3 regions of the Halomonas profundus genome follow, and region 3 is predicted to be linked to each of the others. Evidence: riboswitches for the same ligand, from Rfam matches in the RefSeq annotation. Region 3 holds a riboswitch; each other region holds the start of a gene.
The links. Region 3 has a riboswitch for thiamine pyrophosphate ahead of tenA (thiaminase II). Riboswitches for the same ligand answer to the same signal wherever they lie in the genome.

Region 1: another riboswitch for thiamine pyrophosphate. It lies ahead of LMS44_RS08205 (NUDIX hydrolase); the one in region 3 lies ahead of tenA (thiaminase II).
Region 2: another riboswitch for thiamine pyrophosphate. It lies ahead of LMS44_RS15895 (sodium:solute symporter family transporter); the one in region 3 lies ahead of tenA (thiaminase II).

Annotation. Positions count from the first base shown of each region.
Region 1 is NZ_CP086344.1:1,844,401-1,851,135, forward strand. Features, by position in the region: gene LMS44_RS08175 (substrate-binding domain-containing protein) at 1-322, shown strand, start outside; gene LMS44_RS08180 (type 1 glutamine amidotransferase domain-containing protein) at 432-995, shown strand; gene LMS44_RS08185 (App1 family protein phosphatidate phosphatase) at 995-2,113, shown strand; gene LMS44_RS08190 (zinc metallopeptidase) at 2,199-2,873, shown strand; gene LMS44_RS08195 (class I SAM-dependent methyltransferase) at 3,023-3,757, opposite strand; gene LMS44_RS08200 (thymidylate synthase) at 3,801-4,772, opposite strand; gene LMS44_RS08205 (NUDIX hydrolase) at 4,836-5,399, opposite strand; TPP riboswitch at 5,457-5,560, opposite strand; gene cmoB (tRNA 5-methoxyuridine(34)/uridine 5-oxyacetic acid(34) synthase CmoB) at 5,706-6,734, opposite strand.
Region 2 is NZ_CP086344.1:3,469,374-3,476,108, forward strand. Features, by position in the region: gene LMS44_RS15880 (alcohol dehydrogenase catalytic domain-containing protein) at 1-135, opposite strand, end outside; gene LMS44_RS15885 (NnrU family protein) at 181-759, opposite strand; gene corA (magnesium/cobalt transporter CorA) at 937-1,905, opposite strand; gene LMS44_RS15895 (sodium:solute symporter family transporter) at 1,877-3,289, opposite strand; TPP riboswitch at 3,279-3,384, opposite strand; gene LMS44_RS15900 (peroxidase-related enzyme) at 3,509-4,090, opposite strand; gene LMS44_RS15905 (hypothetical protein) at 4,269-4,961, shown strand; gene LMS44_RS15910 (CoA-acylating methylmalonate-semialdehyde dehydrogenase) at 5,050-6,549, opposite strand.
Region 3 is NZ_CP086344.1:1,241,750-1,248,484, reverse strand. Features, by position in the region: gene LMS44_RS05610 (type 2 periplasmic-binding domain-containing protein) at 1-337, shown strand, start outside; gene LMS44_RS05605 (ABC transporter permease) at 404-1,123, shown strand; gene LMS44_RS05600 (ABC transporter permease) at 1,133-1,966, shown strand; gene LMS44_RS05595 (class II aldolase/adducin family protein) at 2,120-2,887, opposite strand; gene LMS44_RS05590 (NAD(P)-dependent oxidoreductase) at 2,941-3,897, opposite strand; TPP riboswitch at 4,111-4,273, shown strand; gene tenA (thiaminase II) at 4,362-5,045, shown strand; gene thiC (phosphomethylpyrimidine synthase ThiC) at 5,077-6,735, shown strand, end outside.

The sequences.
Region 1 (6,735 bases), 600 kb from region 3:
GCTACAACAAGCAGGCATTGAAAGCTCGGCGATCAACTGGGCGCCCCATGCCTCCTTAAGTGAAGATGATTTGGCGCTTAGCATTGGGCAGGGTGAGGCAGATGTTGGGCTGGGGGTTGAAGCCGCCGCCCATCGCCAGCACCTTGGCTTCGTTACACTTTGCGATGAGCCGTTTGATTTAATTATGCAGCGGCGCAGTTATTTCGAACCTTCAATACAGCGCCTGTTGGCGTTTGCTCATCAAGCGCGTTTTGCCGAGAGGGCAACACAGTTAGGAGGTTATGATATTGCTGAACTAGGAAGGATTGTGCATAACGCCTAGCGCGCTATTCGCTAACCTGCGGCGTCAGTAGGAGAGCTTGACCCTGATTCAATATACGCCACACTAGTGGGGCGTTACTAACGCAAATCATCACGAAAAGGAGAGCATGATGAAACAAGCACTAAACGGTAAGCGTGTTGCTATTTTAACGGCAGCTGGTTTTGAAGAGTCTGAGCTGAGCGTACCGCGCGCCGCCTTACAGAAAGAGGGTGTTGAGGTTCATGTGGTCACCCCCGACGGTAAAGGAGTCCGCGCTTGGGCGGAAACCGACTGGGGCGACACCTATGAAGCCGATAAAGCCCTTGCTGATGCCAGTGAGTCTGACTACCACGCCTTGGTACTGCCGGGTGGTTTATTCAACCCCGATGAACTGCGCATTAACGACGATGCCTTGAGTTTTGTAAAAGGGTTTTTCCAGGCAGGTAAGCCTGTTGCTGCTATTTGCCATGCGCCGTGGATTTTAATTAATGCGGGCGTGGTTGAAGGCCGCCGCATGACCTCGGTACACAGCGTCGCGCAAGATTTGCGCAATGCCGGCGTTGAGTGGGTCGATGAGCCAGTTGTTGTGGACAGCGGTCTTGTGACCAGCCGTACGCCGAAGGACTTGGATGCCTTTAACGCCAAGTTACTCGAAGAGCTGCAGGAAGGGCGTCACTCCGGTCAACATGCTTGATGAGCGTATTGCGTCAGTGGACAAGCTTTATCAAAAGGCTTGTCCACGTTATTGCCAAACCTATCAAAGGAGACAGTAGCCGCGGCGGAATGGTGGTTCATCCTTACCGCGGCTATGGTTCCCAACGTGAAGTTTTTGTCATGGGCCGGGTGTTTCGCCAAGCCGCATTAGGTCGAGCCATTCCTCGCCATGGCATGCTACGCGATACTGCGGACGTGGCACGGCGCGTTTTACGCCGGGGGCTGGCCGATGCGCAGGTAGAAATTCACATCGGCGAAAATAAGCTCTGCGTCGGCACGGATCGAGATGGCTATTTCGACGTCCACTTACCGATTAGTCACACCCTGCCCATTGATGTCTCCTGGCACCGCGCCGATATTCTAGTGCATTGCTCGGGGCAGACGCCGGTACGTACTCACGTAGAAGTTTATGTACCTCCGTCAGAGGCGGATTTGCTGATCATCAGTGATATTGATGACACCGTTATGTTTACCGGGGTGGCAGAAAAGCTCAAAATGCTTTACCGCTTATTTGTTAAAAAGCCTCATCGCCGCACCGCTTTCCCTGGGGTTGCGCCGCTTTATCAAGCTTTACATCGTGGCGTTAGTGAACGCGCTGAGCGGCCCATTTTGTATGTATCCCGTGGCCCTTGGGCGATATACGAAATGCTCGAAACCTTTTTTCAGATCAACCGCATCCCCGTTGGGCCGATTATTTTTTTACGCGAATGGGGCGTCTCTTTACGCAAGCCCTGGCCGCGCCGCGCAGAAGAGCATAAGCGCGAACTGATCGACCGTATGTTGACGCTTTATAAAGATATGCCGTGTATTCTCATTGGCGACAGCGGTCAGCACGATCCAGAAGTATATATTGAAATCGTGAAAGCCTACCCGGATCGTATTAAAGCGATTTACATTCGTCGAGTGGATAAAAACCCCAAGCGCGAGCAGGCGATCCAGCGGTTGCGGGATGAGTTAGTCGGCACCCAGTGTGATTTAGTGCTTGCCGCGGATAGCGTGCTAATTGCCGAACACGCCCACGCCCAGGGTGATATCTCCGCCCATGGCTTAGCGGCAGTACAGCGCGAAGTGGAAGAGCATCGCAACGATCCCGTATAACGCTGTTGCCAAGTCAGTCCCCATGGTAAAAGTACGCTGCGAAAGAAGTGTGTTTAACGACGGTTGTTTGTAGATAGGGACTGCCATGGTTGTTGTGCTGATCATTTTTGCGCTGGCGGTATTTGTGCTCCCCAATGTTTGGGCCAAGTGGGTGCTTAAACGCCATACCCGCGGTCGTGACGATTACCCGGGCACGGGTGCAGAGCTTGCCGATCATTTGCTGCGCCGACTAGGCATTGAGGGCGCAAGCGTTGAGCGCACTGAGTTCGGTGACCATTATGATCCTGAAACCCGCTGCGTACGTCTTTCTCCGGATAACTACGATGGGCGTTCGCTAACGGCCGTCACGGTGGCTGCCCATGAAGTAGGGCACGCCATTCAGCATCACCAGGGTTACGCGCCGCTACTGGCGCGTAGCCGCTTAGTCGGCGTTGCCCAAAAAGCTGAGAAACTCGGCGCTGTACTGATGATGGCTGCACCTTTTCTGTTTTTATTGACGCGTCTGCCGGGTGGTTTAGCCATTGTAATTGCCATGGCGGTGATCAGCTTTGGCACCGCGGCGCTGGTGCATTTTGTGACCCTGCCAGTTGAGTTTGATGCCAGCTTTAACCGGGCGCTGCCGCTCTTGAAAGAGTACGTCCCGCCTTACGATATGCCCGGTGCCCGGCACGTACTCACCGCCTGCGCGTTTACCTACGTGGCCGCCTCGCTGGCCAGTGTTATGAACCTGGGGCGCTGGCTGGTGATTTTGCGGCGGTGAGCGTGTATTGAAGCTGTGTTTTCAGTGCCACTAAGTGTCTATGCATAATTTTTCGTGCATTAAAGGTTATAAAAAAATCAGTAGCTTACTAGATATTTATACCTGATTTACTTTTTCATAGGCACTTAGTTAATACCTATTGTCTGTCTTTATTGCTTTGTGGCGCGCAGTAGAATATAGGGTTTTGTGTCCTGTAGAGTGCGGAATTCATTCGTATGAACTGGCAACTGCGAATTGTCAAATGGTAGATTACGTTCTGTGGTTAGTGAAAGCCCCGCTGCGGCGAATGTATTTCGATATGTGGATAAACCCCATTGTTTGTCGACAATCTCTAATGGTTGCTGCCTTCCCGGTATCGTGAGGTAGACTGGGCGATTATCTCCGTCTTGATAGGAAATACCATGCTCTCCATTGCGGTAGGTCGGATAATCGACTCCGGTGGTTTGAGGATGAGTGTCGAGGATGTAATAGGAGCCGCCAGGTTTAAGTACGCGCATTACTTCCGTAGTGATGCGTACTAGTTCACGTCTTTCGGGAATGTTAATAAACAGAAAACAACTAATGACAGCTTCAAAACTGTTATCAGGAAATGGCAAATTTGGACCATGGATTTGCTCAAAGCGAAGACGGTTAGTGCCTGCGGATATTGCTTTTTCAATCATTGTTGGAGAGATGTCAACACCGGTGACATAGTCGAATCCGTCGTCTCTTAATCTTCTGGACACTTTGCCGCTGCCACAGCCGTAGTCCAATACACTAATTCCCTTGCCATAAGAGCAGGTTAACTCCGCGATGAGTGGTTGATAGCCAAAAGCATTCTCCACCCAATCATCATAAGCGTCAAAAAGCTCGGCGATATTTTGTTCAGTCCAATTAGTATTCATAAAAATAAATCCCCTAATATTTGCTCATGTATGAATGCTTGTACTATCCCCAGCGATTAATAAGAAACGGTTGATAGTAGGGGTTAATTATCTCTAACGCCTTTTGAGGCAGCGCATTCCCTATCTTGATTTGGCGATAGATCCAGAACAACATCAGCACATCTCGCCAATACGTCGTTAGGTTAAGATTAGCCATATCATTAAACGTCAACAAGCCGCTACGGATCTCTGACTCATATTCCAATAGTTTGCGTATGGTAGTCGGGGAGGTGCCAATTGGCATTAAAGGTACTGTGCCTGGCTGGGGTATAGTTTCATTACTATTCAAAAGTTCAAGCGCACGCTCATGTGTGCTTTCATAGACGTGAATAGAACCAACTTGATGTGTGTAGTGACCGATTTTGCAGCCTATGCGGGCAGCAATATACTCTTGCAAGAAAGTAAAAGAGAAAATATCGTTCAGCATGCCAACGTAGGCATCATTTGCACGCATATAGCTGACCATGTTCAACTTTTCTTCGCGGAGTAGCAACTGAAGACCCAAGGTACATGAAACGTCGATATTGCGTCGATAAAGATCTTCTTCCGCACTAAATATTTGAAGGACAGCGCGCTTACTGTCGGGATCGTCATTTTTAAGGATATCAATCACTCGTTCGATTTGATCGAGCGTGTCTGCACCAAAGTTTTTAAGACGAGCTCCGTAACCAGTACCAGGTAAGCTTATACCATCTGGGCTGTAGCGTTGCATTGAAGGGGCGTACCAGGAAATAAATGCTAAGTCGTTTTTACCTGATAAATACCATAACGCTTCTGCATAATTAAAAACAATATTTTGTTTGCGTATTTTGCTTAGACAAAAACGATCAGGAGGATTGTCGAGTCGGATATTGAAGCCAATGAGTTCTCGCTCTTTATTTCCTCTAGGTGAGTTAACATATTCATATTCAAAGCAGATTTTATGCAGTGTATCTCTGTAGAGGCTGGTGAAATTCGTATAATGTTTGTGCATCATTATATTCATCTCTTTCGGTGGACAAAGAGGCGTATTTTGCTGATACGAATGATGGCGAGTAGTTTAAAAAGCTGAATTGGAGCTGTGAATCGCGTTTGATTTTTCTTTGACGATCAAACTGTGCAAATTAAAGGCTTTCACGACAGTATCTGCGACGTGATCAGCTAAGGCTTCATTGAAGTTGAGTTTTCCGTTTATAACTTTCGCCCAGCGGCAGTCCGCAGCATCATCACCAGGCCGTAGCTCGCCATCAACGTAGTGACATAAAAGGGCAACCAAGGCGAAGTGGTGGTGACTTCCCTCTGGGTCATATCCGATTACTTCTACTACATCAATTAACGGTCCTACCAATGCTGTGATACCGGTTTCCTCCATTAATTCGCGCTTTGCTGCACAATGTAGGCTTTCTCCCGGTTCCACTGATCCTCCGGGGAAGCCCCAAGTGCCCCGTTGAGGTTCTTTACTGCGTTGGACGAGGAGAACTTCATTATTACGCAGAGTTACGGCGATTGCTGCCAAGCGTGGCTTGGCAAGTACGGAGTTCAGGCGGTTTTTATCAGACGTGTTAAAAGGGGAGGTACTACTGAGCGTAGATGCGTTAGCGGGCGTTGAGTTACCTTGCGACACGATACACTCCTGCATTGAGATTCGGATAATACAGGCGTAGGTGTCAAAACAGATTCATATATGGTTTATGTCCGTTCCTACGCCGGTATCAGCCGGATCAGGTTCAAAGGGTTTGGATAACTCCATCTCAGCCTGAATAACAGGCACCCCTCGGAAAAGTTACTATTACTATGAGTTTTAGTATAAGTCAATATTTGGGGGGCAATTCAATGCGGCGGCTTGGCGGACGCCGGGGCGGTTTTGACACCTTCTTCGCACACTTGGCTAACGGCTAACGGCTAACGGCTAACGGCTAACGGCTAACGGCTAACGGCTAACGGCTAATTGGCCCGGCTTATTCGCCAAAATCACCGCCCGCCGCGGTGCAGGGTAGCCTTCAATGGTGCGGGTGCGGTCGTTGGGGTCGAGAAAATCAGCCAACGATTGGTAGGTCATCCACTCCGTCGAGCGCTGCTCGTCTAACGTGGTAACGGCTTCATCGACCACGCGCACGTTGGTAAAGCCGCAGCGCTCCAGCCAGTGGCAGAGTGCTTGAGAAGAGGGCAGGAAGTAGACGTTGGGCATGGCGGCGTAACGTTCGCCGGGCACAAATACGGTCTGCTCGTCGCCTTCGACTACCAGGGTTTCTAGCACCAGCTCGCCGCCCGGAACTAACGCGGCTTTTAGCTGCTGAAGATGTTCCAACGGGGCAGGGCGATGGTAGAGCACGCCCATGGAAAATACCGTATCGAAAAAGCCCAGGTTCTCCGGCACATCTTCTATACCCACTGGTAAAAACTGCGTTCTGCCGTCATCGGTATCGCCGACGAAGTGGCGTACCGCCTGAAATTGCCAGTAGAAGCGCGGCGAAGGGTCAATTACTAATACGAAAGCAGCCCCTGCCCCAGCCATCCGCCAGGCGTGGTAACCGCTGCCACCCCCCACGTCGAGTACCTTACGGTATTTTAGCGGCGCCAAGTGGGGAGCCACTCTCTGCCACTTCCAGTCCGAGCGCCACTCGGTATCAATATGAATGCCACCCAGTTGAAAAGGGCCCTTTCGCCAGGGGGCGAGTTTTCTTAGCAGGTTAAAACACTGGCGCTGCTGGCTATCGCTAAGATCGAGATCAACGCTGACGGTGTCGCTGTTTAAATCCACGCGCCGCGCAGCGGGCAGCGCCGGAAGCTTGGCCACGGCTTTTTCCCAGGCGGATAAATCGCCGTGGCGGTTACGGTCAAGCCCGTGAGCTAACTGCTCGGGTAGCTTCGCTAGCCAGGGCGTTAGCGAGGCATCAAGCGTGGCTTGATCTAAAAACGCCTGATAAATTGCGCGATGATCGTCGGGTAGTGGCGCCACC
Region 2 (6,735 bases), 2.2 Mb from region 3:
CTGCACCAGCACTTCGCCCGCCTTGGGCTGCGGCGTGGCGACATCCTGATGGTATTCCAGCTTTTCGATACCGCCATGTCCGATCAAAAGCATAGCAGCCATTGTGGTGGGCACCGTGTGTGTTGTCTCGGCCATGGAGTGACTCCTAGGTTGGGCTAACGTCAAACTGCTAAAAATAGATTAGCTAAAAACAGGGACGCCAATCAGTACTGTGTGCAAGTAAAAGGCAAACACCACATACGCTACCAAGCCGACGAGTACGGTAACAATGGTGGCCATTTTATGGGTGCTGACGGGCGCGGGCGGTGCAAGACGGCCACGTTTTTTGGCGGCTTTGAACGCCAGGATAGCCCAGATAAGAAAGGCAGCAAAAAAGATAATATCACCCAAGCGACCGTTGGCCAGCAGGTGAGCAAAAGCCCAGACTTTCACCGCCAGCATCATCGGATGGCCAAGTTTGGCCTTAATCGCGTTATGCGGAATGTATGCCGCCACCAGCATAATAAAGGCCGGCACCATCAGCAGCGCCACCGCATGGCGCATTCCCATTGGCGGGTACCAGATATAGATGGGATCAAGGCGCATCTGGCCAAAACCGTATATAGCAATGGCCAGGCCAACGATGGATACCGCCGAATAGGCGACTTTCCAAGTGGTTTCGCCATGTTTCGCAATCTGCTGCTGACGCCAGTTTTCAGCAAAGATACGTACAGAGTGGCTGCCTAAAAAAATCAGCAGCCCGATAATCATAATCGTCATGGAACAACTCCCAGTGAAAACGCTAGTCGACGGCTTTATGCCTTATAGTCTTGGTCGCTGGAGAGGATGCCACACTCAGCCACCGACCACCTATGCATGGGTCAACTTTTTGTTTCCTGGAGTCGTTCTATGGGGAGACTAAACCCCGTCCTTAAAACCTGTCCTTAAAACCTGTCCTTAAAACCAATGCTTGCGCTTAAATAGCCAAATCATGACACCCGCAATACCCAACATGGCTCCCCAGACAAAAAAGTAGCCATACTGATAACGCAGCTCGGGCATATTTTCGAAGTTCATACCGTAAATCCCGGCAATAAACGTGAGCGGCACAAAAATCGCGGTAATCACCGTGAGCACCCGCATGGTGATATTTAGCTGGTGGGAGGAAATAGAGATATAGCCATCGATTAGGTCACCGCAAATGTCGTAGTACATTTGGGTCAATGTGTAGAGGCGTTCGAAGCGATCCGCTACATCGTTGATGGCGTGCAGGGTTTCGCTCTCTTCCCGCGGTAAATGCTCATAGTCATAAGCGGTGAGTTCTTGGGTAATCCCCTGGTGGTAGCTAAAGATGCGGCGCATTTTAACCAGCCGGGAACGGTAAGTGATGATCTTGCGCATTAGCACATCATTACCATTTTCCAGCAGTTCGTCTTCCAGATCGCTTAACGCCGTTTCGAACTCAAGCAGGCTATCGATATAAAAGCCCGCAGAAATATACATCACCCGCAGCGCGACATGTTCCGGCGAATGGGCCAGCAAGGCTTTACCGTGCTCGTTGAATAGCCGTTCTATGGAGAGCGCTTGGCCGGGATGGAGGGTGACCAGAAATCGCTCCCCCACAAAGAAACAGACCTGTTGAGGCAGATAGTTTAGTTCGGCATCAAAGGAGGAGATGCCACGATAAATAATCAAGGTGTGATTATCAAACTCTTCAATTTTTGGCGGATGGCGCTCTTTGTGGGCATCTTGAATCGCCATGGGGTGAAACTCAAACGCCTCTAAAATCGCCCGCTCGCTTTGTTGGGACTCGCCCTGCATATCGATCCAGATATGGCTGCCAGGCGTCGCCTGCCAGACAGCCAACAGGCTTTCATCCCCCTCGTGGGTCTCACCTTCAGGGGTAGTCAGAAGAGTTCGAATCATGGATGTCCTTGCGAATAGCTAGCGTTAAGTAGGCTAACAGCACACTCACCAGCGTTGAGGCGATTAACGCCCCGACGAATGGCCCCAAGGTAGGGACACTGCCCGGAAAACTGGCGGCCACCATCCCGGCGACCAAGCTTCCTTGGCTTAACCACCCTGGGAGAATGGCACCCAGCAGCCCCGCGATGCCACCTACAATGGCGGCCAGTGGCGTCATTCGTTGCCACAGGCCCAACAGCACAGGTACCACAATGGCAGCACACAGCAGGTCGGCAATCAAAAACAGACGCAGTACTGACAACCCCTGCAAGGCAATTAATACCACCGGTACCATTACTACCACTGTCACCCAGCGGGCAGCCACCAGTGATACGCCCTGCTGCTCGCTGCGCGCGACCACCAACGAGGCAATACCATTTTGCAGCGTATCAACACTGGAGGCCACCAAGGTCACCGCTAATACCAAGGCGGGTAGCGTCAGCCAAACAGGAGCATCACTTAACAGGGCAAAAAATGGCATCGGCGGCTCGCCTAATGGCACACCACTTATCGCGGCCAATACACCCAGACCACCAATCACCATGACGACGACTACCGTCATTGCGCCACCTAACCATGCCCCGCGCCCCAGGCTTTGATCGTCTTGAGCGGCCCACACGCGCTGCCAATAGCCTTGATGGAAGAGATTGGCCGCGGTAACCGCGATCACTAGCGTTAACGCTACGCTGAGCGCACTGGTGATGGGAATGGCAGGAAGCGCAGCCTCGTTGGGAATAGTGGGAAGCCGCCATAGGGCCATGCCACCGACCACACACAGCAGTACCAGTAACAACCACGCCTGCCAACGGTCAGTGGCAAGGCTGGCCCGTAGACCACCTGCCGCAGTATAGATGAGCGTGGTAAGCGCCACGCCAATAATCACCAGTGCGGGGGGCACATCGGAAAGCAGCGCGGTAATGGCGCCAATAGCGGTTAGCTCGGCAGCTAAAAAGCACGCCATATAGGCGATTGATACCAGCGTTACCCAGCGCCTTACACCAGGGCCATAGCACGCTTCGGCAAACTCGGCGATGCTGCGCCCCTCGGGCAGCGCCCGGCGAATCTTCGGCCCATACAGCCCCAAGACGATAAACGGCAGCGCAGAGCCTAATGCATAGCCTGCCAGGGCCAGCGGGCCAACAAAGGCGCCGATTTCAGGAGGAGCAAAGAGAATCCATGCGCCCATGCCGGAGGCAAGGAAGGAGAGCCCCAGGGTAGATGCCGTTTGCGAGTTACGGGCGGTGACATAGTCATCAAGTGGGCCATTCACCCAGCGAGCCCGGAGGCCTAAGTAAGCAAAGCAGCACAGCGCCGCACCAAGCACGGCTAACGTTAGGTAAAGCATGTCGCACTTCCTCCGCCGGTACGAACCGGATCAGGTTCCAGGGTCTGCGTAGCCGCATCTCAGCCCTTTTATGCAGGGCTCCCCTGGCGACAGTGAATGTAGGTGTTTTGCTAAGCGCTTTTTCTAAGTACGTTTTTGGGTACTGTTCGAAGCGCTGTCTCAAGAACTATTCTCAATCAAAATCATAGCTTAGTAAAGTTAAGGTGCGCTGGTCGCCTCTTAGCGAGGCACTCGCCCCATCAGGTAGAACTCCTCATTGGGTGGCGTACCTGCCAGGGTAACCAACCGATTCGACAAGCCAAAAAACGCCGCGATCGCGCCTATATCCCAGCAATCCTCTTGACTAAAGCCTACTTCCAGCAGGCGGGCAAGCCATTCATCAGTCATTTCACCCACATCGATGGCACAGTGCATGGCGAAATCGAGCATCACCCGGTGGCGCTCGCTAATCGGCGCCACCCGATGGTTGATCGCCACTTGGTCAGCGAGTAGCGGGTCTTTACTGTAAATGCGCACCAGTGCCCCGTGAGCAACCACACAATATAGGCAGCGATTACGTGCGCTGGTAGCCACTACAATCATCTCTTTTTCGGCTTTGGTGAGGGTATCTGATTCGCGCTCCATCAACGCATCGTGATAGGCAAAAAAAGCACGAAATTCAGCAGGGCGATGGGCCAACATCAGAAAGACATTGGGCACAAAACCCGCTTTACCCTGAACGGTCAAAATGGTATTGCGAATATCGTCAGGCAGGTCATCCAATGTTTCAGGCACGTTAAAACGACTTAATGATGAAGACATGCTCACCTCTTTCTTGTTAAGTTTAGCCATCTCATAAAAACGGCTTAGCGGTTGTGTAACAAAAAGCTGAATTAAGAGGCTTTTATTCAGCCGCCCTACTCGCCATACTGAAGATTCGTTCTGTGACAAAAAAACATGCGCTACTCTTAATAAACAGTTCGTTCAAAGGGACACTGTCATGAGCCATAACGAAGCCAAGGAACATACCCCCGGTCGTCTAAACGAGCTGTTTACTGACCCTTACCGAGCATTTGAAAATGATACCGATGAGCGTCAGCTGCACATTCGTATAATGCTACATATGCTGCTTGCCCGCCCAATGACACGGGGTCAAATGACACTTCGCGTCATTCATGGCTGGGAAAATGGCGGCTGTGAGCCCGAAGACCTCCAGCATGTCGACTATACTCTTGATGGCGTTCCTGACTTTAAGCGCGCTGTACAAGATTTTGAACACGCTTCTAAGCACAACACACCGTTACCTGCCGACAACAGCGCCATTCTTGCCGCCCCGCTTGCCAATGCAATTGCAGACGCCGAAGCCGAAGGGCAAGACCTTACCAACGATATTCGCGAGACCCCTGCGCGCTGGCCAGCCTTTGAGGGTGGTTTGGCACTATATACGCTGTTTAAAATGTACCATCGGCTGATTTATGGCGAAGATGACACCTACCGCTGCACGCAGTGTGTAACTCCGCTGGGAATGCGCGAAATACATGAGTTTCACCTTGAAGAGGGTGAGTTTGCTCTGCTCGTCCCCCCTGCTGAACACTTTATGGGTAAGGAGTCGCTGTTAGTATTGCATGAAAGCCAGCTCGGCCCCATTGAACAGCTGCTTGAAGAGAGCCTTCCGCTGTTTGACAACTTTTAAGCCAGCCACCTGGCTTGATCTGCCAAGCGGTTAACCGACCTCGTTAGCAACTGGCCCCGCTTAAGCGGAGCCAGTTAGCGCCACTTTTTTAACCCAGCGAAATCGTGCTATTAATACCGCTGGAAACATTCTCGGGTTCAAACCAACGTGCCGTTACGGTTTTTGTTTGTGTCCAGAATGCAATCGCCTGCTTACCATTGGGCCCTAAATCGCCCAGCTTTGAAGCCCTTGACCCGGTGAAACTAAAGTAAGCGACCGGTACGGGGATTGGCACGTTAATACCAATTTGTCCAACATCGATATCGGTTTCAAACCGGCGCGCTACCCAGCCTGAGTTAGTAAAGATGGAGGTACCGTTGCCGTTGGGATTGGCATTGATAAAGGCAATCGCCTCATCCAGGGTTTCAACACTGACCACACACAGCACGGGGCCAAAAATCTCTTCGCGATAAATGGTCATATCGGCGGTTACATCGGCAAACAGGGTCGGCCCCACGAAGTTACCGTTGGGGTAACCCTCTACCTGAACCTTGCGACCATCAACCATCAGTTTGGCGCCCTCTTTCTCCCCTGCATCGATTAAACGTAGTACACGATCACGGGCAGCAGGTGACACCAGCGGGCCCAAGTCCGCATCAAGCTGAGTGCCTGGGCCTACTTTCATTGCTCGCGCCGCATCTACTATATCGCTTAGCCACTCGCGTGCCTCGCCGACAAGCACCACTACCGAGTTCGCCATGCAGCGTTGGCCCGCAGCGCCAAAAGCTGAGCCCAGCAGGTTGTTGATCGCTTGACTACGGTTAGCATCAGGCATAACCACACAGTGATTCTTGGCGCCCATCATCGCCTGCATGCGCTTGCCCGCCGCTGCTGCACGGTTATACAGCAGCGACCCCACATGGGTAGAGCCGATGAACGAGAGCGCTTTGATATCCTGATGATCGGCAATTTGATTGGCCACGTCCGGGCCACCGTGCACTACGTTGAGCACGCCCGCTGGGATACCCGCTTCATGGGCTAGCTCCACTAAGCGCATGGTGGAGCTGGGATCCTGTTCGGAGGGCTTAAGCACAAAGGTATTTCCGGTGGCAATCGCCAGCGGGAACATAAAGCAGGGCAACATAATCGGGAAGTTAAAGGCGGTAATCCCAGCCCCCACCCCCAGCGGCTGGTGCATGGTGTAAACGTCTACCTCGTTGGCAGCGTTTTCGGCTAATTCACCCAACTGCAACGAAGTAATCGAACAAGCGTGCTCTACCACTTCCAGACCACGACCCACTTCGCCTTCCGCATCGGGCAGGGTTTTACCATGCTCCTCGGTGATAAGTGCCGCCAGTTCAGCGGTATTGTCGCGAATCAGCGCCTGCAGCTTGAGCATGATGCGCATGCGTTTCCCCAGCGGCACTTTACGCCACTCCTTGAACGCCTCTTTGGCACTACTGATAGCGCGTTCTACTTCGTCAGCGGTACAGAACGGCACTCGAGCCACTACTTCTTGCGTCGCGGGGTTGACCACGTCGCGCCACTCCTGGCTCTGTGACTGCACGGGCTGGCCATCGATATACATGGGAATTTCGCGAACGGACATAGCGTTGCTCCTATTTATGGTTGTGGTTGTTATGGGTGCGAGTATTAAAAAAGCTGTTTTTAAAACGCATCGCGGTAAGGCAAGTACACAGGGTATAGCAGCAAGTTGACGTTAACGTCAACCAAGTATCTCATGAGTAAACAAAATCTACGCCAGGACGTCAATTAGCCTTTCCATTGTGGCACC
Region 3 (6,735 bases):
ACGCAAGCATTTCGCAGATAGCGCCAACCTGAATGTCTATCAAACCCTCAACGAAGAGCTACAGGATCTGGTCGCTGGCCGTATTGATGCCATCGTCGCCGACACCCTGGCGGTACAGACCTTTATCAACTCTGAGACTGGCCAATCCTGCTGCGAATACCGCGGCGAGGTGGCCAGCGACCCTGCACTCATGAGCGAAGGCATGGGAGTAGGCCTGCGCCAGAGTGATACCGAACTTCGCGAACGGGTCAATTCAGCCATCGACGCGATGCGCGCCGATAGCACCTATGAAGAAATTAGCGCCCCTTACTTCGACTTTGATATCTACGGCAGCTAATCCCCACCAGCAAAGGCCGCCCACCCAGGCGGCCTTTGCTTTCCAATTTCACAAGGACAAGCCACTATGACGACTGTCTTCGATTTAAGCTTGTTGGCCTATGAACCTCCCGGCTGGGGCAAGGTGCTGCTCGTCGGGTTCATGCGCTCGATCCAGCTGGCGGCGGGTGGCTATTTGCTGGGTATCCTGATCGGCATCGCAGGTGCCGCTGGCAAACTGTACGGCAACAAGGTCGTTCGCGACCTGTTTGAAATCTACACTGTGGTCATTCGTGCCGTGCCCGAATTGGTGCTGATGCTGCTGTTCTACTATGTCGGCACCGATCTTTTAAGTCGTGCTTCAACCGCCATGGGGTTTGGCAGCGTCGATATCGACGGCCTGACCGCCGGGATTCTGGTAATAGGCTTGGTACAGGGCGGCTATGCGACCGAAGTCTTTCGCGGGGCCATTCTCGCCGTCCCCCGCGGGCAGACCGAGGCGGCCCACGCCTTTGGCATGTCGCCCGCCCAGGTGCTGCGTCGGGTCACGCTGCCAGCAATGACACCACATGCCCTGCCCGGCATGGCCAACCTGTGGATGATTGCCACTAAAGACACCGCCCTGCTTGCCGTCATCGGCTTCAGCGAGCTCACACTGGTCACCCGGCAGGCCGCTGGCGCTACGCAGCATTACATTATGTTCTTTCTGGCCGCGGGCGTGCTGTATCTGGCGCTAACGCTGATATCAAACGTGGCCTTGCGCCGCTTCGAACGCTACGCACGGCGTGGTCTTGTCTCTACACGCTGAACTCAAGGAATGCCTGTGTCTGACCCTCAAACTCTGGCGTCGCTTACCCGACCGTCGCGAACGCCCACGTTAACCAAACTGCCGGGCCTACTTGAGCCTCACCGTATTATCCTGCTTTTGATATTCATCGTCGGTCTGGTGGCCGCGATTCAACTGATGGACTGGAGCTGGCTACCCCGCTACTTGCCCAAGCTCTGGGAAGGCCTGCAGATGACTTTGATCATGCTGGTATCCAGCGTGGTGGTGGGCTTTATGATTGCTTTGCCTTTAGGGCTTGCGCAAGTCAAAGGTGCGTGGCCACTGAGATGGCTAGCCACCGGCTTCTGCACCGTCATCCGTGGCACGCCGCTGCTACTGCAGCTGTGGCTGTTCTATTTCGGGCTGGGAGCGCTGTTCGGTCAGTTCCCGGAAATCCGCGACTCCTGGGCCTGGGACTACCTGCGCCAGGCCTGGCCCTATGGCTTCATTGCCCTCACGGTGTCATTTGCCGCCTATCAGGGTGAGGTTATGCGCGGTGCCTTTGCCGGTGTGCCGCATGGCGAGCTGGAAGCCGCCAAGGCTTTCGGCATGTCGCGTCGCAAGGTTTTTAGCCGTGTCTGGTTTCCGCGTGCTGTTCATCGTGCTCTACCAACGCTGACGGGCGAGATCATCCTGCAACTGAAATCCACACCGCTTGTTGCCACCATCACCGTGATGGACTTGTATGCCGTAATCACCCAAGTGCGCCAGACCACTTACCTGACTTACGAACCGTTACTCTTCCTGGTCGCCGTCTACCTCTGCCTGAGCGGCGTCTTGATCGTTGGGCTGCGCTGGCTGGAAAACCGCGTACCACAACACTAATGGTCACGGGCCTGTGCGAGCATCACGTTTGTCAACGCTAATTCAGGACGTGGTATAACCGAAAAGGGGCCGTCCAGCAGCCCCTTTTTGCTTGTATTGATATTCGTATAGTTCTGATACTGGCTTGCTTGCCGTGCTGGCAACCGCGCCGATTTAGTCTTTATAGCTTGGATCCAGCGCCTCAAGCGTGCGCAGGTGCGCGGCCCATTCGAGTTCAAGATCGCCGTCTTCATGAATAGTCTGGTCGTATTGGCGCGCCACGTGGCGCGCCACCTCTTCTGGCACCAGCCGTAAGGGCTGGCCAGTAGACTGCGCCGCCACCTGTAGCTCACAGGCACGCTCAAGATAAAACATATTGTTGAACATCTCTGCAGCCGACGCACCGGTCGTCAGCAGGCCATGGTTACGCAACACCAATGCCGGGTTGTCGCCAAGGCTTGCCACTATTCGCTCACGCTCAGCCAGGTCCAGGGCAATGCCTTCATAATCGTGGTAAGACACCCGTTCGTGAAACTGCAGCGCAATCTGGTTAAGCCGTGTTTCAAGGCCCGACTCCAGCGACGACACCGCCACGCCAGCGCGCGTGTGAGTATGCATCACCCAGGCCGCATGGTGGCTAGCAGTATGAATCGCGGAATGGATGGTGAAACCAGCCGGATTCACTTGTTCTGGGCTGTTATCAATCTTATGGCCATAAACGTCAATCTTCACCAGCGAAGAAGCCGTAATCTCCTCCCAACGCCAACCGTAAGGGTTGATCAGGAAACGTCCCTTCTCACCAGGCACCCGCGCGGTAATATGGGTGTAGATCAGATCCGTCATGCGATAGTGGGCGGCCAGACGATAGCAGGCTGCCAGCGCGATGCGGGTTTCTTGTTCGGCGTTGCTCGTCGTGGTGCGTTGAGGCTTATCGAGACTCATCAGGTGTTCCTTTGCAGCAAAGTGATTGTCATGCAACGTGTTTAGCGTTTACGTCAGTAACCGCGCGCCCGATCAACGCCCATGGCAAGCGGCTGCCCATCGCGAAGGGCGCGGGCGGTGTCGACAACCTGCCCTGCGACCACCTCTGGCAACGAATCACTGGCAATGTGTGGCGTGATGCGTAGGCACTCATGCTGCCAGAAGGGATGATCCGCAGGCAGCGGCTCTGCACGGAACACATCCAGGCTCGCCCCACCCAAATGGCCGTGTTCGAGCGCTAGGAGAAGATCGTCCTCGACCAAGTGCTCACCCCGACCGATCTGCACCAACCAAGCGTCTTTGGCGAGCTTCGCGAACAGCGCCTTGTTAAGCACGTTTTCAGTGGTAGCCGTCAGTGGCAGCACATTGATCAGATAATCGGCGCCATCCGCTGCCGCCATGACAGCCCCGTCACCTGTCAGATAGGTCACGCCTTCAACCGGGGCTTGTGGCTCGCTGCGGCAGGCTACGTGTATAGAAAAGCCAAGCGCGGCCACCGCTTTCACCACGGCGCGCCCCATGGTGCCGTGTCCCAGCACCGCCACCTTTCTTGATGCTGGCGCGCGCATCGTCAATGGCGCCCAATGCGCCTTGGCAGCATTTTGCTCCAGGGTGGTGAACTCACGCTCACGATGGAGCACCTCATGCGCGGCAAAACCCGCCATCAAGTCGGCCTGATGTGGATCCCGCACCCGGGCGATATGTACTTCATCGCTCAGGCCAGGATGCGCCAGCAGGGCATCAACACCGGCACCGATAGACATCGCCAGCTCAAGATTAGGATAGCTCTCGAAAGCCTCGTCATTGGGCAACCAGCAGATCGCAAAACGCACATCTTCGGGGTTATCGATCTCATGGGGATGGCGCAGGACGACATCACTCGCTTCATCGCGCAAGGCGTTACCATAAATGGCATCAAGGTCGAGCGAATCACTGAGATAGACGCCTAAAATCGAGTTCGTGTTGGTCATGCAACTTCCTACGGTTCACATTCGAAATAGCAGTGGCTGTAAAACAGCCCCTTGTTACTCAACTGTATAATAATTCACGTACCGATGCCATGAAACGCCATTACAGCACCTAAACTCTCATCGCTGTAATGATGCTAATAAATTGTTTCCCGATAACTTTCCATGTCATACACCCTTGCATCTCCCTCACCCGCCTCCTACACTCCACCAACGAACAGCTTGACGGGGTGCCGGTGAAATCCGGCTGAGATGGCGCAGGGCGTAGCAATTAATGCTGCCGAGCGCTGATCCCGCAGAACCTGATCCGGCTAATGCGCTGCTACTTACACAAGTTCGCAGCGAGGGTACCGGCGTAGGGATCAAGCGATGGCCACGGCTGCTCTCTCACGATCGCACGCCGCCCTTCTGCGCCACTCCCTCGATCTTTTTCGCCCGCCCTCCGGATCATTACCACCGGAGGAGTCATGGGCTACCGCTTTACTGATCTCACTACCACTTGCCAGAAAGATTGGCGCGCCTATATTGAGCACGATTTTGTGCGCCAGCTAGGCACCGCCACGCTGCCCGAGGCGTCGTTTCGCCACTATTTAAAGCAGGACTACCTGTTTTTGATTCACTTCGCCCGCGCCTATGCGCTGGCTGCCTACAAAAGCCCCACCCTCGCCGATCTTCGCCAAGCCCATGAAGGCTTGAAAGCCATTGTGGATGTGGAGCTGGGCCTGCATGTGGGCTTTTGTCAGGAGTGGGGGATTTCCGAGCAAGAACTGGCCGAACTCCCCGAAGCCAGAGCCACCCTGGCTTACACCCGCTATGTTTTGGATACCGGCAACCGCGGCGACCTGCTGGATTTGCACGTGGCGTTGGCCCCCTGCCTGGTGGGCTACGGCGAAATCGCCAACTGGCTAAACGCCCAGCCTTCCACCCTGCGCGGCGCGCAAAACCCTTTTGATGCCTGGATTGCCATGTACGAAGGCGAGGAGTTTCAGGCCGCCATGCAGGCGGAGCTTGAATGGCTGAATATCCGCCTTACCGACATTACCCCCGCCCGCTTTGCCGAACTGAGCAAGATCTTCCGCGACGCCACCCGCCTGGAAATCGACTTCTGGCAGATGGGCCTAGAGCTGATAGACCAAGACCTCACCCACTAATTCAGCAAAACAACACAAGGAAACAACCGTAATGACTAAGACCGTAACAAGCAAAACCAGCCACTTTTTAGCCGAAACCGCCCAGGTCGATGCCGCCGCCATTGCGCCGCTGCCCGGCTCACGTAAGGTATATATCGAAGGTTCGCGCCCGGATATCCGTGTGCCGTTCCGGGAAATTTCACTGTCGCCGACCAAAACCACCGGTATTGATGAAGAGAACCCGCCACTGCTGGTGTACGACACTTCAGGCCCCTATAGCGATCCGGATGCTAACAATGACCTGCGCCGCGGTCTGCCGGAACTACGCCGAGCCTGGATTGAAGAGCGTGACGATACCGAATTTCTATCAGGCCCCACGTCTGATTACGGCAACCGCCGCGCCAACGACCCGACGCTTGCCCAGCTGCGCTTTGATCTAACCCGCACACCACGCCGAGCAAAACCGGGCAAGAACGTGACCCAGCTGCACTACGCCCGCCAGGGCATTATCACCCCGGAAATGGAGTTTATCGCCTTGCGCGAAAACCAGCGCCGTCAAGCGCTAGGTACCGCTGAAGTAGAGCGCATTCTGGGCCATCAGCACAAAGGCCAGAGCTTTGGCGCCAGCCTACCGGAAGTAATCACCCCTGAGTTTGTGCGTGATGAAGTCGCCAGAGGGCGGGCGATTATTCCCAATAACATCAACCACCCAGAAAGCGAGCCGATGATTATTGGCCGTAATTTCCTGGTCAAAATTAACGGTAATCTGGGTAACTCAGCGGTGACTTCTTCTATCGAAGAAGAGGTAGATAAGATGACCTGGGGCATCCGCTGGGGCGCGGACACCATTATGGATCTCTCCACTGGGCAGAACATCCACGAAACCCGCGAGTGGATTTTGCGCAACTCTCCGGTGCCGATTGGCACAGTGCCTATCTATCAAGCGCTGGAAAAGGTCAAAGGCGTGGCCGAAGACCTCACCTGGGAAGTCTTCCGCGATACGCTGATCGAGCAGGCCGAACAGGGCGTGGACTACTTCACCATTCACGCGGGCGTACTGCTGCGCTATGTGCCGCTCACCGCCAAGCGGGTCACCGGCATTGTCAGCCGCGGCGGCTCGATCATGGCCAAATGGTGTTTGTACCATCACCAGGAGAGCTTCTTGTACACCCACTTCGAGGAGATCTGCGAGATCTGCAAGCAGTACGATGTGGCGTTCTCCCTCGGTGATGGCCTGCGTCCTGGCTCAGTGGCCGATGCCAATGACGAAGCACAGATGGCGGAGCTAAAAACCTTGGGCGAGCTGACCCATATTGCCTGGAAGCACGATGTGCAGGTGATGATCGAAGGCCCCGGCCACGTGCCCATGCACCTGGTGAAAGAGAACATGGATAAGCAGTTGGAATACTGCGACGAAGCGCCCTTCTATACCTTAGGCCCGCTGGTAACCGATATAGCCCCCGGCTACGACCACATTACCTCGGGCATTGGGGCGGCAATGATCGGATGGTTTGGCTGCGCTATGCTCTGCTACGTCACCCCCAAAGAGCACCTGGGCCTGCCCAATAAAGACGACGTCAAAACCGGCATCATTACCTACAAGATTGCTGCCCACGCGGCGGATCTCGCCAAGGGCCACCCTGCAGCACAGCGGCGGGATAATGCGCTCTCTAAGGCGCGCTTCGAGTTCCGCTGGGAAGACCAGTTCAAC